DNA from 3 places in the Nocardioides pacificus genome. Region 3 is predicted to be linked to each of the others. Evidence: predicted binding sites of a transcription regulator. Region 3 holds the regulator's gene; each other region holds the start of a gene.
What was found. The regulator LexA, encoded in region 3, represses DNA repair genes until DNA is damaged. The targets are predictions, from matches to a motif close to TCGAACANNTGTTCGA.
Positions count from the first base shown of each region.

Region 1: a site for LexA is predicted at 3,209-3,224, ahead of ruvC (crossover junction endodeoxyribonuclease RuvC). Genes of this name have one in related genera too.
Region 2: a site for LexA is predicted at 2,633-2,648, ahead of recA (recombinase RecA). Genes of this name have one in related genera too.

Region 1 covers NZ_BAAHCI010000003.1:90,673-95,702, reverse strand. The annotation lists gene pdxS (pyridoxal 5'-phosphate synthase lyase subunit PdxS) at 1-129, shown strand, start outside; gene ACYU7L_RS00965 (DUF6891 domain-containing protein) at 126-683, shown strand; gene pdxT (pyridoxal 5'-phosphate synthase glutaminase subunit PdxT) at 748-1,332, shown strand; gene ACYU7L_RS00955 (acyltransferase family protein) at 1,418-2,299, shown strand; gene ACYU7L_RS00950 (YebC/PmpR family DNA-binding transcriptional regulator) at 2,367-3,134, shown strand; gene ruvC (crossover junction endodeoxyribonuclease RuvC) at 3,239-3,760, shown strand; gene ruvA (Holliday junction branch migration protein RuvA) at 3,757-4,356, shown strand; gene ruvB (Holliday junction branch migration DNA helicase RuvB) at 4,358-5,030, shown strand, end outside.
Region 2 covers NZ_BAAHCI010000014.1:108,316-113,345, reverse strand. The annotation lists gene ACYU7L_RS16955 (cytochrome P450) at 1-755, opposite strand, end outside; gene ACYU7L_RS16950 (GNAT family N-acetyltransferase) at 772-1,281, opposite strand; gene ACYU7L_RS16945 (DinB family protein) at 1,340-1,882, shown strand; gene ACYU7L_RS16940 (DUF3046 domain-containing protein) at 1,893-2,084, shown strand; gene ACYU7L_RS16935 (organic hydroperoxide resistance protein) at 2,092-2,517, opposite strand; gene recA (recombinase RecA) at 2,813-3,850, shown strand; gene ACYU7L_RS16925 (regulatory protein RecX) at 3,882-4,487, shown strand; gene ACYU7L_RS16920 (phosphoribosyltransferase) at 4,559-5,030, shown strand, end outside.
Region 3 covers NZ_BAAHCI010000005.1:1,380,242-1,385,271, reverse strand. The annotation lists gene nrdR (transcriptional regulator NrdR) at 1-158, opposite strand, end outside; gene ACYU7L_RS09280 (hypothetical protein) at 514-969, shown strand; gene ACYU7L_RS09275 (hypothetical protein) at 1,048-1,380, shown strand; gene ACYU7L_RS09270 (LysM peptidoglycan-binding domain-containing protein) at 1,419-1,709, opposite strand; gene lexA (transcriptional repressor LexA) at 2,099-2,893, shown strand; gene ACYU7L_RS09260 (phosphatase PAP2 family protein) at 2,972-3,760, shown strand; gene ACYU7L_RS09255 (alkaline phosphatase D family protein) at 3,861-5,030, shown strand, end outside.

The DNA of each region.
Region 1 (5,030 bases), on a different contig from region 3:
AAGGCCACCACCTTCTTCGACGACCACGACGTGGTCGCCAAGGTCTCGCGCGGCCTCGGCGAGGCGATGGTCGGCATCAACGTCGACGAGCTCCCGCAGCCGCACCGCCTCTCCGAGCGCGGCTGGTGACCTCGCAGCAGAGCCGGACCGAGGAGGAGCTGCGCGAGCACGTGCGGCTCCAGGTCCGGTCGGCCCTGCTGCCACCCGACGAGCTGCTGGCCGACTCGATCACGGTCATCGACGCCGCTTTCCCGCACCTCGAGGCCTCCGTGCTGGCACGGGCCTGGATCGCGGGGGAGCGGCGTGCGCTCGCCACCGACGCTGCGTCGTGGCCCGAGCAGACCGGCCACGACCGGTTGCGGGCGGCGCTCGCCGAGTGTGAGCAGCACCGGGTGCGCGTGCTGGTCGGCGCCTCGATCGAGGAGGCCCGGGCCGAGACCGAGCGGATCCTCGCCGCCGGCGCCACGCTGCGCGGCCTGCTGCGCTTCGGGCAGCTCGACGTGTGGCGTGCGGTGGACGAGCCGCTGCTGATCGGCGAGCTGCGCCACGCCACCGGTCATCTGGCCGTCGAGGGCGACGCCCTCGCCGGACCCGTCTCGCTGTGTCTGCGCAACCACGGGCTGGCCCCGCGCGTGGTCGATGGGCGCTTCGAGGTCGCCGTCCGCTGGCAGCCCCGCCCCTGATCGACCCGCCCCTGATCGACCCGCCCCTGATCGTCTCCTCCGTCCCCCCTTCCTGGAGTCACTGATGTCTTCCCCCACCATCGGGGTCTTCGCCCTGCAGGGCGACGTGCGCGAGCACCTGCAGGCCCTCGGCTCGCTGGGCGCCACCGCGATCGGCGTACGACGTGTGTCCGAGCTCGAGCGCTGCGACGGCTTCGTGCTGCCCGGCGGCGAGTCGACGGTGATGGCCAAGCTGGCCCGGACCTTCGACCTCTTCGACCCGCTCCAGCAGCGGATCAAGGACGGCATGCCCACCTTCGGCACCTGCGCCGGGATGATCATGCTCGCCGACCGGATCCGCGGCGGCGCCGCCGGCCAGGAGACCCTCGGTGGGCTCGACGTGACCGTGCGCCGCAACGCCTTCGGCCGGCAGGTCGACTCCTTCGAGGGCGACCTCGACGTCGTCGGTCTGGACGACCCGGTGCACGCGGTCTTCATCCGGGCGCCGTGGGTCGAGGAGACCGGACCCGAGGTCGAGGTGCTTGCGCGCACCCACGACCACGCGGTCGCCGTACGCCAAGGGGCCCTGATGGCCACCTCCTTCCACCCCGAGGTCGGCGGCGACCACCGGATGCACCGGCTGTTCGTGGACCTGGTCCGCTTGGCCTGAGCCGCCGACAAGGTTCATCGGCTGTTCCCTCGCCGCTCGACGGTTCCTGGCCGCCTGGTGATCCGGCGTGGGAAGCCTGACCCGAATGGCCCGACAGAGCTGGATGGACGGCATCCGGGGTGCGTGTGTCCTCGCGGTGGTGCTGCTTCACGCCGAGCTCGTCGTCGCCGGCGTCGCCGACCGGCCGGTGCCGACGCCGCTGACGATCCTCAACACCGAGCTCGAGCCCTGTCGGATGCCGCTGCTGGTGCTGCTGTCCGGTCTGCTGCTGCCGCGCTCGCTGGCCAAGGGCGCCCGGCACCACGTCGAGGGCAAGCTCCGCGCGCTGGCCTGGCCGTACGCCGTGTGGGCCGCGCTCGACGGGCTGCACCTGACGGTCCACGTGCTGCGGAGCGGGGGAGGGGTGCCGTGGGACTTCCTCGGCCGGCTCGCCTACGACCCGCCGACCTACCTGTGGTTCCTGGCCTACCTCTTCGTGTTCCATCTGCTCGCGACGCCACTGCCGGCCACCGTGCGGACCCTCGCCGGCCCCTGCCTGGTGCTGGCCGCGGACTTGCTCGAGCCCGGGCTGCTGAGCGATCCCGAGCTGCACCGTTTCGTGTCCCTGCTGGGGTGGTTCCTCGTCGGCGACCTGCTGGCCCGGCTCGTGGGTCCGCGGGTGCCGGTGGAGCTGGCATCGGCGGTGGGGCGCGTGCGCTGGGGAGTGCTGGCGTCGGTGGGACGCTCCTCGGTCGTCTACTACGCCTGCCACCTGCTGGTCAGCCTGCTGGTGGTCGAGCTGCTGGTGGCGTGCGGCGTGAGGGCTCCGCTCCCGCTGCTGGCCGCGGCGATCGGCTGCCCGCTGCTGGCCGGAGCCGGACTGGTGCGAGCCCGGCGTCACCGGGCCGTCGACCTGCTGTTCCGGCTGCCCCGCCCCACGTCGGCGGGCACAGGTAGGATCGTCGCGGCCCGACAGGGCCTTCGTTGACGGCGTCGCCTGCGCAGCTGCTGAGAGCGCGACGCCCGCGCACCTAGTCCGAGTAGAAGAGGGACGTATGTCTGGCCACTCCAAATGGGCGACGACCAAGCACAAGAAGGCCGCGATCGACGCCAAGCGCGGCAAGATGTTCGCCAAGCTCATCAAGAACATCGAGGTCGCGGCCCGGATGGGCGGCGGCGACATCGGCGGCAACCCCACCCTCTACGACGCCATCCAGAAGGCCAAGAAGTCGTCGGTCCCCAACGACAACATCGACCGCGCGGTCAAGCGCGGCTCGGGCGCCGAGGCCGGTGGCGCGGACTATTCCACGATCATGTACGAGGGCTACGGCCCCAGCGGTGTCGCGATGCTCATCGAGTGTCTGACCGACAACAAGAACCGCGCGGCCATGGAGGTCCGCACCGCGATGACCCGCAACGGCGCGTCGCTCGCCGACCCCGGCTCGGTCTCGTTCCTCTTCCACCGCAAGGGCGTCGTCGTCGTGCCCGCCGAGCAGGACGGCAAGACGGTCACCGAGGACGATCTGCTCGAGGCCACCCTGGAGGCCGGCGCGGACACCATCAACGACCTCGGCGACGCCTTCGAGGTGATCTCGGAGGCCACCGACCTGGTCGCGGTGCGCACCGCCCTGCAGGCGGCCGGCATCGACTACGACTCCGCCGACGCGTCGTTCGTGCCCGACCTGCAGGTCGAGCTCGACAAGGACGCCGCCGCGAAGATGTTCCGCCTCGTCGACGTCCTCGAGGACCTCGACGACGTGCAGAACATCTTCGCCAACCACGACGTGTCCGACGAGGTCATGGCGGCGCTCGAGGAGGAGTGAGCATCGACCGTCCGGCACGGCGCGCGGCCCGCGTGTCCTGCGCCGTACGGCGTGGGCGGCGGGATAGCGTTCCTCCGAACAGGTGTTCGGACGGAAGGTTGCTCATGCGTGTCCTCGGGATCGATCCCGGACTCACCCGGTGCGGGATGGGCGTCGTCGACGGCGAGGTCGGCCGCCCCCTGACGATGGTGGACGTCAACGTGCTGCGCACCTCGGCCTCCGAGCCGGTGCCGATCCGGCTGGTCACGATCGAGAAGGGCGTCGACGCCTGGCTCGACGAGTACCAGCCCGACGCGGTCGCCATCGAGCGGGTCTTCGCCCGCTCCGACGTCAGCACGGTGATGGGCACCGCGCAGGCCAGCGGTATCGCGATGGTGTGCGCCGCCCGCCGCGGGCTGCCGGTCGCGCTGCACACCCCCAGCGAGGTGAAGGCCGCGGTCTCCGGCAGCGGCCGCGCCGACAAGGCCCAGGTGGGCGCGATGGTGACGCGCATCCTGCGGCTCTCGGCGCCACCGAAGCCGGCCGACGCCGCCGACGCGCTGGCGCTGGCCATCACCCACATCTGGCGCGGAGGCGCGCAGGCCCGGATCGATGCAGCCGTCGCTGCCGCAGGGAGGAAGAGATGATCGCGTTCGTGCGCGGCGAGGTCGCCGCCGTCACCCTCAACAGCGCCGTCGTGGAGGTGGGTGGAGTCGGTCTCGAGCTGATGTGCACCCCCGGCACGCTCGCGACGCTGCGCACCGGCCAGCAGGCGATGCTGCCCACCAGCATGGTCGTGCGCGAGGACTCGCTGACGCTCTTCGGCTTCCTCGACGCCGAGGAGAAGACGGTCTTCGAGCTCGTCCAGACCGCGTCGGGCGTCGGGCCCAAGCTGGCGCAGGCGATCATCGCCGTGCTCAGCCCCGACGACCTGCGCCGGGCCATCGGCACCGAGGACGTCAAGACCCTCACCCGCGTCCCCGGCGTCGGCCAGAAGGGCGCCCAGCGGATCATCCTCGAGCTCAAGGACAGGATCGGCCCGCCCACCGGCGGAGTGGCCCGGCCCGGCGCGGCGCCCGCCGCCCCCGCCTGGCGCGAGCAGGTGCACGAGGCGCTCGTGGGCCTGGGCTGGTCGGCCAAGGAGGCCGAGAAGGCCGTCGACGCGGTCGCCCCCGACGCGGGCGACGCCCCGGACATCGGCGCGCTGCTGCGCGCGGCGCTGCGCACGCTGAGCAAGGCCTGAGATGAACTACGACGACGACACCGACGAGCTGGGCGTCGACGAGCTGGCGGCGATCGAGCAGGCCCACCTGCGCTCGCTGACCGCCGCCGAGGCCGAGGGCGACGAGCGAGCCGTCGAGGCTGCCCTGCGTCCGCGCAGCCTCGACGAGGTGGTGGGCCAGACGCGGGTCCGCGAGCAGCTCGGACTGGTCCTCGAGGCCGCCCGCCAGCGGGGTCGCGCCCCCGACCACGTGCTGCTCTCGGGGCCGCCCGGGCTCGGCAAGACCACGCTCGCGATGATCATCGCCGGCGAGATGTCGACCCCCCTGCGCCTGACCAGCGGGCCCGCCATCACCCACGCCGGCGACCTGGCGGCGATCCTGTCGGGCATGAACGAGGGTGACGTCCTCTTCGTCGACGAGATCCACCGGATGTCGCGCCCGGCCGAGGAGATGCTCTACATGGCGATGGAGGACTTCCGGGTCGACGTCGTCATCGGCAAGGGACCCGGAGCGACGGCGATCCCGCTCGAGATCCCGCCGTTCACGCTCGTCGGAGCCACCACGCGCGCGGGACTGCTGCCCGGCCCGCTGCGCGACCGGTTCGGGTTCACCGCCCACCTCGAGTTCTACGAGCCCCACGAGCTCGACCAGATCGTGCACCGCTCCGCCGGCCTGCTCGGCGTGGAGCTCACCG
Region 2 (5,030 bases), on a different contig from region 3:
TGGCTGAGCAGGTCGTCGCCCGGCTGTCGTCGCAGGTCGTCGAGGTGCTGCCCCAGCCAGTGGTCGAACGCGCGCAGCGCCGCTTCGACATGACGGAACTCTCGCCAGGAGAGTCCGAGGTCGAGGCTGGGCGCGGCCGCGGCGCCGAACCTGAGTACCTTCTCGCGGTCGCGCTCCGGGACGCCGAGGATCTCCGCGATCACGGTGACGGGCAGCAGGCTGCAGTACGTCGCGACGAGGTCGGCCGGACTGCGTGGGTCGATCTGGTCGAGGAGCTGGGCGGCGATCTCCTCAGTGCGTCCGCGCAGCCTCTCGACCGCCCGGACGCTGAAGACACGCGAGACGAGCTTGCGGTAGCGGGTGTGATCCGGCGGCTCGGTCACCAACAGGGAGGGCGGGGTGAGGGGGCCGAGCGGCGCGTCCCGCATGGCCCACGTCTGCAGCCGGGCGAGGCCGCTTCTCCCGTTTGCGGGCACGACCCCCGAGCCCGCATCAGGGGTGGACAACAGGGCCCGCACTGCGGCGTTGTCCACGCTCACCGAGGCGTACCTCCCGCGGTAGAAGGGGCTGTGCGTGCGCAGCTCGTCCAGGACCGGGTCGAGCGCCGCCAGCCCGCCCGACTGGGTGGCGACGAACATCCGCCCATGGAGGTCGCCCTGCTTGGCTGATCGACGCAGAACCGTGCGGGGCACAGCGTGACCCAGGGACCAGCGCACGGCAGCGCGGGCCAGATGCACGGGGCTGAGCTGAATCACGCTGGGCCTCCTGAGCTCAGGGGAGGTTGACGAGCATCTTCTGGTACCACGCCATGTCGATCCACTGGTCGAACTTGCGACCGACCTCGCGCATCACACCCAGCTTCTCGAAGCCGACCGACTGGTGCAGGCGCTCGCTGGCAGGGTTGGGCAGCGCGACCGCAGCGATGGCGGTGTGCACGCCGGACACCGCCATCGTCTGAAGCAGGGCGGGGTAGAGCAGACGCCCGACGCCCAGACCTCGTACGGACCGATCCAGATAGATGGACGTCTCCCGGGTGAGGTCGTAGGCCGGTCGGGGACGGAACGACCAGGAGTAGGCGTAACCCACCACGGTGTCGGTGTCGTCGGTCGCCACCAGCAGATGGTCACCGGGGTGCTGCCCGTCGAGGCGCGCCCGCCAGTGGTCCATGTCGGGTGGCTCGAGGTCGAAGGTGGTGTGCGAGTGCTCCACCGCGTGCGTGTAGATCGCCGAGATCGCGGCGAGGTCGGATTCAATCGCGGAACGGGTCGAGAACTCGGCCATAACGGCCATTGTCCCAGCACCGGTGTCCCGGCGTTGCGGCGGCTGCGACAATGGCGCCGTGCTGACCCCTGACACCAAGGACTGGACCTGGGTCCTGGACCGCCCGTGCCCCGACTGCGGCTTCGATGCGCAAGCCGTCGAGGTGGCTGACCTGCCCGAGCTCCTGCGCGTCACGACGCTCGCCTGGAGCGAGGTGCTCCGCGCCGCCGCCGACGTGCGTGAGCGGCCCAGCGAGGACGTCTGGTCGGTGCTGGAGTACGCCTGCCACGTGCGCGACGTCCACCGACTCTTCGACGAGCGGCTGCAGCTGATGCTCACCGAGGACGCGCCGACCTTCGCGAACTGGGACCAGGACGCGTCCGCGATCGAGGGCGACTATGCCGCCCAGGACCCGACGCAGGTCGAGATCGACCTCATCGAGGCGGCCGGGACGGTGGCCGGACACTACGCCCAGGTGGCCCCCGAGCAGCTCGAGCGGCGTGGCCAGCGCAGCGACGGCAGCGCGTTCACCGTGACCACCTTCGGGCGCTACCACCTGCACGACATCGTCCATCACGTGTACGACGTGGGCTACGTGCTGCGGGGCACCGAGACCGGATGAGGCGGGCTCGATGAGGTTCACGGAGTTCTGGTCCCGGCTCGAAGAGGGGCTGGGCGTGCAGGCGACGCTCTTCGCCGAGCACCATGTCATCGCGGAGCTGGGCAATCGCACCGTCACCCAGGCCCTCGACGCCGGCGTGCCGGCGAAGGAGGTCTGGGCGGCGGTGTGGCGCGATCAGCGCCTGCCGGAGAGCCTGCGCTGAGGCAGGCTCACTCGTCGTCGTTGACGACGAGGGTCACCTCGATGTTGCCGCGGGTGGCGTTGGAGTAGGGGCACACCTGGTGCGCCTGCTCGGTGAGGGCCATCGCCTCGTCCTTCGACAGGCTCGGGAGCGTGACCTCGAGGGTGACGGCCAGACCGAAGCCGCCGCCGTCGAGGGCGCCGATGCTGACGCTGGCGCCGACCGCGGAGTCGGTCACGTCGGCCTTCGCCTGGCGCGCGACCATCTGCAGCGCGGAGTGGAAGCAGGCGGCGTAGCCGACGGCGAAGAGCTGCTCGGGGTTGGTGCCATCGCCGGTGCCGCCCATCTTTTTGGGGATGGCCAGGTCCAGGGACAGGCGTCCGTCGGGGGTGCTGCCGTGGCCGTTGCGGCCCTCTCCGGTGGCAAGGGCTTCGGCGGTGTAGATGGCGTCCATAGAGGCGTCCTTCGCTTGGAGTTGATCGGTGGGGATGATCGGCTCTTCAAGGTAGTAGGCAATTCAATTGTGCGCAATAGAAAACTTCCAGCGACACGCGGGGGTGAGCTGGGGGTCGAACACCTGTTCGGGCTAAGGTGTCTCCACAGGTGACGCAGGGGCGATGGTTGTCCCCAGGGTGACGGGGAAGTCCGGCACTGTCGGTGGTCTTGTCTAGCGTTCCTCCCACAGACGAACACGACTCGCTACACCACACCGTGGGCTCTTCATGAGCCCTGAGATTGGATGGAATGACATGGCCGCAGGAGATCGCAACAAGTCCTTGGACGCCGCACTGGCAGGCATCGAGAAGCAGTTCGGCAAGGGCTCGATCATGCGTCTCGGCGAGGAGACGCGCGCTGCGCTGGGCGTGATCCCCACCGGCGCGATCGCGCTCGACGTCGCGCTGGGCATCGGTGGACTGCCGCGTGGGCGCGTCGTCGAGATCTACGGTCCGGAGTCCTCCGGCAAGACCACGGTGGCGCTGCACGCGGTCGCGAACGCCCAGGCCGCCGGCGGCATCGTCGCGTTCATCGACGCCGAGCACGCCCTCGACCCCGAGTACGCCAAGGCGCTGGGCGTCGACACCGACGCCCTGCTGGTCTCGCAGCCCGACTCCGGTGAGCAGGCGCTCGAGATCGCCGACATGCTGATCCGCTCCGGAGCGCTGGACCTCATCGTCGTCGACTCCGTGGCCGCGCTGGTCCCGCGCGCCGAGATCGAGGGCGAGATGGGCGACAGCCACGTCGGTCTGCAGGCGCGACTGATGAGCCAGGCGCTGCGCAAGATGACCGGTGCCCTCAACAGCTCGGGCACCACGATGATCTTCATCAACCAGCTGCGCGAGAAGATCGGCGTCATGTTCGGCTCGCCCGAGACCACCACCGGTGGCAAGGCGCTGAAGTTCTATGCCTCGGTTCGCCTCGACGTGCGACGCATCGAGACGCTCAAGGACGGCACCGAGATGGTGGGCAACCGGACCCGCATCAAGATCGTCAAGAACAAGGTCGCCCCGCCGTTCAAGCAGGCTGAGTTCGACATCATGTACGGCAAGGGCATCAGTCGTGAGGGCGGCCTGATCGATGTGGGCGTGGATGCCGGCCTCGTCCGCAAGGCCGGCGCCTGGTACACCTACGAGGGCGACCAGCTCGGCCAGGGCAAGGAGAACTCCCGCAAGTTCCTGCGCGACAACCCCGACCTGGCCAACGAGCTCGAGAAGAAGATCCTCGAGAAGCTGGGTGTCGGCCCGCAGGTCGACGCTCCGGCCGAGCCGACTGGTGTCGACGCCTTCTGAGGCCGATCCGCGACGCAGGGACTCCGACTCGGTGACGACCGAGCCGGAGGATCCCTGGCGCGGTGACGTGGCGGCGGGGGTAGCTGCCTGGATCCGCTCGGTCGCCCCGGAGGCCGAGGTACTCCCGCCGGACCCCGTGGCCCTCGGCCCCGAGGCCGACCAGGAGGCAGTGGCGCGCAAGATCCTGCTCGACCAGCTGACCGGCCAGGCGCGCTCGCGCCAGGAGCTCAGCGACAAGCTGGCCAAGAAGAACGTCCCCACCGACGTGGCGGAGCGCCTCCTGAACCGCTTCGAGGAGGTCGGCCTGGTCAACGACCGGACCTTCGCCCGGGCGTGGGTCGAGAGCCGGCAGCCGGGCAAGGGGCTCGCCCGGCGGGCGCTCGCCCAGGAGCTGCGACGCAAGGGCATCGACGACGAGCTGGCCCGTGAGGCCCTCGACGAGATCGATCCTGCCGACGAGGAGGCCGCGGCTCGGGCGCTGGTGCGCAAGAAGCTGCGCTCGGTCGCCGGCCTGGAGCCGGACAAGGCGACCCGTCGTCTCGCCGGGATGCTGGCCCGGAAGGGCTATCCCGCGGGGCTGGCCTTCGCGGTGATCCGCGACGAGCTGCGCGCGGACCTCGACGTACCTGATCTCTAGGCCTGATCTCTAGGCCTGTTCTCTGGGCCCGACCTGTAGGCCCGGCACCGGCCGTGGGCCATGATGTCCGCATGAGCGACGAGCGCGAGGTCCTGACTTACGAGATGTTCGGGGCGGCGGCGCGCGACCTGGCGCAGACGGTGGTGGACGACGACTACGAGCCGGATCTCGTCCTGTCGATCGCCCGGGGCGGACTTGGGCTGGGGATGGCTCTCGGCTACGCCCTGGACGTCAAGAACCTCTCCGCGGTCAACGTGGAGTTCTACACCGGCGTCGACCAGAGGCTGGAGATGCCGGTGATGCTGCCCCCGACACCGCAGGCGGTGGACCTCTCGGGGGCCAAGGTGCTGATCGCCGACGACGTGGCCGACACCGGGAAGACGCTGGAGCTGGTGCGCGCCTACTGCGCCGACCACGTCGCCGACGTCCGGATGGCCGTGATCTATGAGAAGTCGCGCTCGATCGTGAAGCCGGACTACGTCTGGCGCCGTACCGACCGGTGGATCGACTTCCCGTGGTCGTGCCTGCCCCCCGTGCGAAAGG
Region 3 (5,030 bases):
CCCGACCGCTTGAGCACGGTCAGCTGCATCTGCTCCACGGTCGTGAACCGCTTCTTGCAGGCCGAGCAGGTGCGGCGACGGCGAATCGAGCCGCCGTCGTCGGCGACGCGCGAGTCGAGCACCTTGGTGTCGGTGTTCCGGCAGTAGGGACAGTGCATCGCGGTGCTCCTCTCGGGCGTCGTACGGCGTCCTCCGGGCATGCCACAGAGACCCTCGCGGGGCGGTCGTGGCTGTGGAGAACGCTGCGTCTTCTGTGGATAACAAGCGGCTACCTGTGGGCTATCCCCTAGTCGATTGTGAACTAGATGTGGATAACCACAACGGTGTAACTACTAGATGTAGTGGAACCGTACGCCCGGGCCGGAGTTAAGGCAAGCGCGCCCGGCGTGTCGTACGGACCAGTTCTGGCCGGCCGCCACCCCCTCCGGAAAAGTGCAGGTCAGCGGGTTGGTAGCGACATTGCCCGACCTGCTTGACTGGTGACTCACGCTGACTCGAACCGAAGGTGACTCCATGAGCCGTCGTACGTCGCGCACCGGCGCACTGACCCTCGCCCTGCTTCTCCTGCCCGGACTGAGCCTCGTGGGCTGCAGCTCCGACGACGAGCCCGATCAGGACGCCGGCCCCGTCCTCGAGTCCCCCACCGGGACCGGCGAGGTGCCGGACCCTGACGCTCTGCCCGACGGCTACCCGGAGGCCGACGCCCCTGTGATCGCCGGCGAGCTCGTCTCCACAGCCAGCGAGGAGACCGACACCGGCACGAGCTTCAACATCTTGGTGTCCCCCGACTCGGAGGTGGAGGCTGCCGTCGACGAGGCCGTCGCCAAGCTCGTCGACAAGGGCTGGAAGGACAACAGCACGGCCGGCGCATCGGCGCACGTCCTGGTCAAGGGAGCGGACACCGCCGTCATCCAGGCGATCGACGACGAGGCTGACGGCCTGGTGAGCTACAACATCGTGATGGAGTAGACCGCCCGACCACTCGTCGCCCGCTCGTTCGACGCGACGGATAGGCTCACCGCGGGACATACGAGGAGAATGGTGAGCGTGAGCACGGGGACGAAGGGCAAGCGGGCGGGCGCCCGTCGGGCCGCAGCCGAGCCGCGCAAGAAGCGTGGACTGCTGATGCTGCTGGCCCTGGGCATCACCCTCACGATCATCGCCTGGGGCTATCTCGTCAGCGCGGCGATCGACTTCGGGAGCACGGCACGCGGCGGGGACGCAGGCGCCTGGGGCTTCCTGATCCTCGCCTCGTTCGGCGCCATCGTCTGCCTGTTCACCGCGCTGCTGCTCGGGAGCCGCGTCCTGCGCGAGCTTGGCATCACCCGCCCGCCTGACGAGCGTCCTCGTCCGACCGGCGGTCGGCGCGCCGCCCGCTGACGGACGACCCTGGGTGGGCACGGTCGGTCGAGGCTCTATCAGTCGAGCACGGGGACCCGCAGGCGCTGGCCCGCCATGACCGCAGCCGAGTCGAGGGCGTTGAGACGCTGGATCTCGTCGACCACGTCGCGCGTGTCGCCCGGGGCCGCAATCTCGCTCGCGATGCCCCACAGGGTGTCCCCCGGAGCGACCGCCACCACGCGGGTCTCGGGCGCCGCGCCGGCCTTCTCGGTCGCCACGGAGCCATCGCCCAACACCACGCCGACCGCAAGCATCAGCGAGACCGCCCCTCCCACCACGACCGCGCGACCACGGCGAGTCAGCCGCATCTGAGGCGCGGGTCGCTGGCGAACGGACTGCCGACGAACGGACTGCCGGGGAACGGGAAGCTGTCGAACGGTGTGGACGGCGATGCTGCTCATGGGGACCTCCAGGGGAAGACGGCGGTCGTATCGGACGGGTTGCCCGACGGTGCTGCCGTGTCGACCTGTGTCTACAAGTGACCACCGACAGTCCCTCCGGACCTGGGGAGTCACTCGATCAGACGTTCGATCGAACACATGCTCGAAGTTAGAGCATGTGTTCGAACGAATCAAGAGGGGCGCGCCGACACGCCCTTCGAACAGATGTTTGAACCTGCCCCTGTCGGCGGTCTACGGTAAGGACATCGACGGGCGCGGCGGTGCGGCCGCGTCACGCAAGCAGAGAGGCGCAGCAGATGGCCACAGGCAAGGGCTCCGACAACGACGGCGGCACGACCAAGGCGAAGCCGCCAGGCAAGGGCGCCGGCAAGGTCGCCGGCAAGGTCGCCGTCCTGCCCGACGGACCGCCCGACGCCACCGGCCTGACCCCCCGTCAGCAGCGGGTGCTCAACGTCATCCGGGACTCCATCGAGATGCGCGGCTATCCGCCGAGCATGCGCGAGATCGGTGAGAAGGTCGGGCTGACCAGCTCCTCGTCGGTCGCACACCAGCTCAAGGTGCTCGAGGAGAAGGGCTTCCTCAAGCGCGACCCCAACCGCCCTCGGGCCATCGAGGTCTTCCTGCCCGAGGTGATGGCGGCTCGCCGCTCCATGTCGGCGCCCGACCCGGTCGTCGAGGAGGACTTCGACCCCACCGGCATCGGCGACGCGATGCCGGCCGCGATCAACGTGCCCGTCGTCGGCCGGATCGCGGCAGGTGGCCCGATCCTGGCCGAGGAGCGGGTGGAGGACGTCTTCCCCCTGCCCAAGCAGCTCGTCGGCGACGGCACGCTCTTCCTGCTCGAGGTCTCGGGTGACTCGATGATCGACGCTGCGATCTGCAACGGCGACTACGTCGTGATCCGCCAGCAGCCGACCGCCAACAACGGCGAGATCGTGGCCGCCATGATCGACGGCGAGGCCACCGTCAAGACCTTCCAGCGCAAGGACGGTCAGGTCTGGCTGCTGCCCCACAACACGGCGTACGAGCCAATTGACGGGACTCACGCCACAATACTCGGTAAGGTCACGGCAGTCCTGCGTCGCATGTGACCCCTCGGGGTCGGGCGCGGGAGCCGTCAGGGTCATTCCTGATGGGCAGTCCGGGCAGCCTGCAGGAGGGTGGGGGGAGTGACGATCACACGTCGACCGGAGGCGGCACCCCGCCCATGGGCGTCAGCGCGGACCGCGCTGGCGCCGAGCCCTCGGCTGCGTCGAGGGCTCCTCGAGCTCGCGGTCCTGGCCTCCCTCTACGTCGCCTACAGCGCCAGCAGACTGGTGGCCGACGACGCGTTCGAGCCCGCTCACGAGCGGGCGATCCAGCTGCTCCACCTCGAGCGCCTGATCGGACTCGACATCGAGGTCGGGCTCAACCAGTGGTTCGCGGCGGTCTCCTGGGCGGGGCTGGCCGCTTCCTACTGGTATGCCACGGCGCACTACGTCGTCACCCTGGTCGCGCTGGTCTGGCTCTACCTCCGGGGCCGGGCGGCCTACGTCCCGGCGCGGACGGCGCTGCTGGCGGCCACCGTCCTGGGCCTGGTGATGTACCTGCTGCTGCCCACTGCTCCGCCGCGCCTGGTCGACGGCTACGTCGACGTCCTGCACCTGCATGCCGCTGACGGCTGGTGGGGCGCCGATGCCTCGGCACCCAAGGGCCTCGGCGACCTGACCAACCAGCTGGCGGCCTTCCCCTCACTGCACGCGGGGTGGGCGCTGTGGGTGGCGATCGTGGTGCACCGCGAAGTGCGCCACCCGCTCGTCCGGTCGGGCGGCTGGCTCTATGCGCTGGTCACCGCGATCGTGATCGTCGGCACCGGCAACCACTGGGTGCTGGACGCCGTGGTGGGTTGGCTGGTCGTGCTGGCCGGGTTCTGGCTCGCGGACCGCTGGGCCGCCCGGCGCCCGCTCGTCGACGCCTGAGGCATCCCGGACCCGGGGCACGTCCGAACCCTCGGTGAACATCGGGTGACACCGGGCGTTCTCGGTGAGACCAACGGCCTCCTGCGTCGTTGAATGAGCCGTGACCACGCCAACCAGGCCATCCGAGCCACTGTCGCCGCCCGAGACCCTCCCCCGCCGTACCGTGCTCGCCACCGGGGCCGGAGCCGCCGGGGCCGGCGCTGCCCTTGCCCTGTCCCCTACCCGCCGGGCGACCGCCGCCACGAGTCGGCGGTCCGTGTTCCAGCACGGCGTCGCCTCGGGCGACCCGATGCCCGACCGGGTCGTCCTGTGGACCCGCGTCACCCCGACCGCGGCGAGCGTGCCCGGTTCGGGCAAGGGTCCCCGGGTCAGCGTCACCTGGGAGGTGGCCTCCGACCGGCGCTTCCGCAAGATCGTGCGCCGCGGGTCGTTCCAGACCGGCCCCTCGCGCGACCACACGGTCAAGGTGGACGCCGACGGGCTCAAGCCGGGCCGCTGGTACTACTACCGGTTCACGCTCCGCGGGCAGCGCAGCCGGGTGGGGCGCACCCGCACCGCGCCGGCCCGCACCGCCACGCCGTCCCGGCTGCGCTTCGGTGTGGTCTCGTGCGCGAACCTGCAGGCCGGCTGGTTCAGCGCCTATCGCCACCTCGCGGCACGCGACGACGTCCAGGCAGTGCTGCACCTGGGCGACTACCTCTACGAGTACCCCGCCGGCGACTACGGGATGGGCAGCGACAACGTCAACGTCCGCACGCACCGGCCAGCGACCGAGATCGTCTCGCTGGCCGACTATCGCCAGCGTCACGCGCAGTACAAGCAAGACCCCGACCTGCAGGCGCTGCACGTCAAGGCGCCGTTCATCGTGATCTGGGATGACCACGAGGTCACCAACGACACGTGGCGCGACGGCGCGGAGAACCACAACGAGGGCGAGGGTGACTTCCGTCGGCGACGGGCCCGCGCCCACCGCGCCTACGACGAGTGGATGCCGGTGCGCCTCAACGACACCGCAGCCCTCGGTGACGGCACCCGGCTGTTCCGGCGGCTGCAGTTCGGCACCCTCGCCGAGCTCAGCCTGCTGGACCTGCGCACCTACCGCGACCAGGCGGTCGCCGTACCCGTGCTCGACCCGGCCGTCAGCGACCCCGACCGCTCCATCACCGGCCGGGCGCAGCTGGACTGGCTCAAGACGTCCCTGCGGCAGGACCGTGCGCAGTGGAAGCTGATCGGCAACCCGGTGATGATCGCACCGGTCACCTTCGGCGCC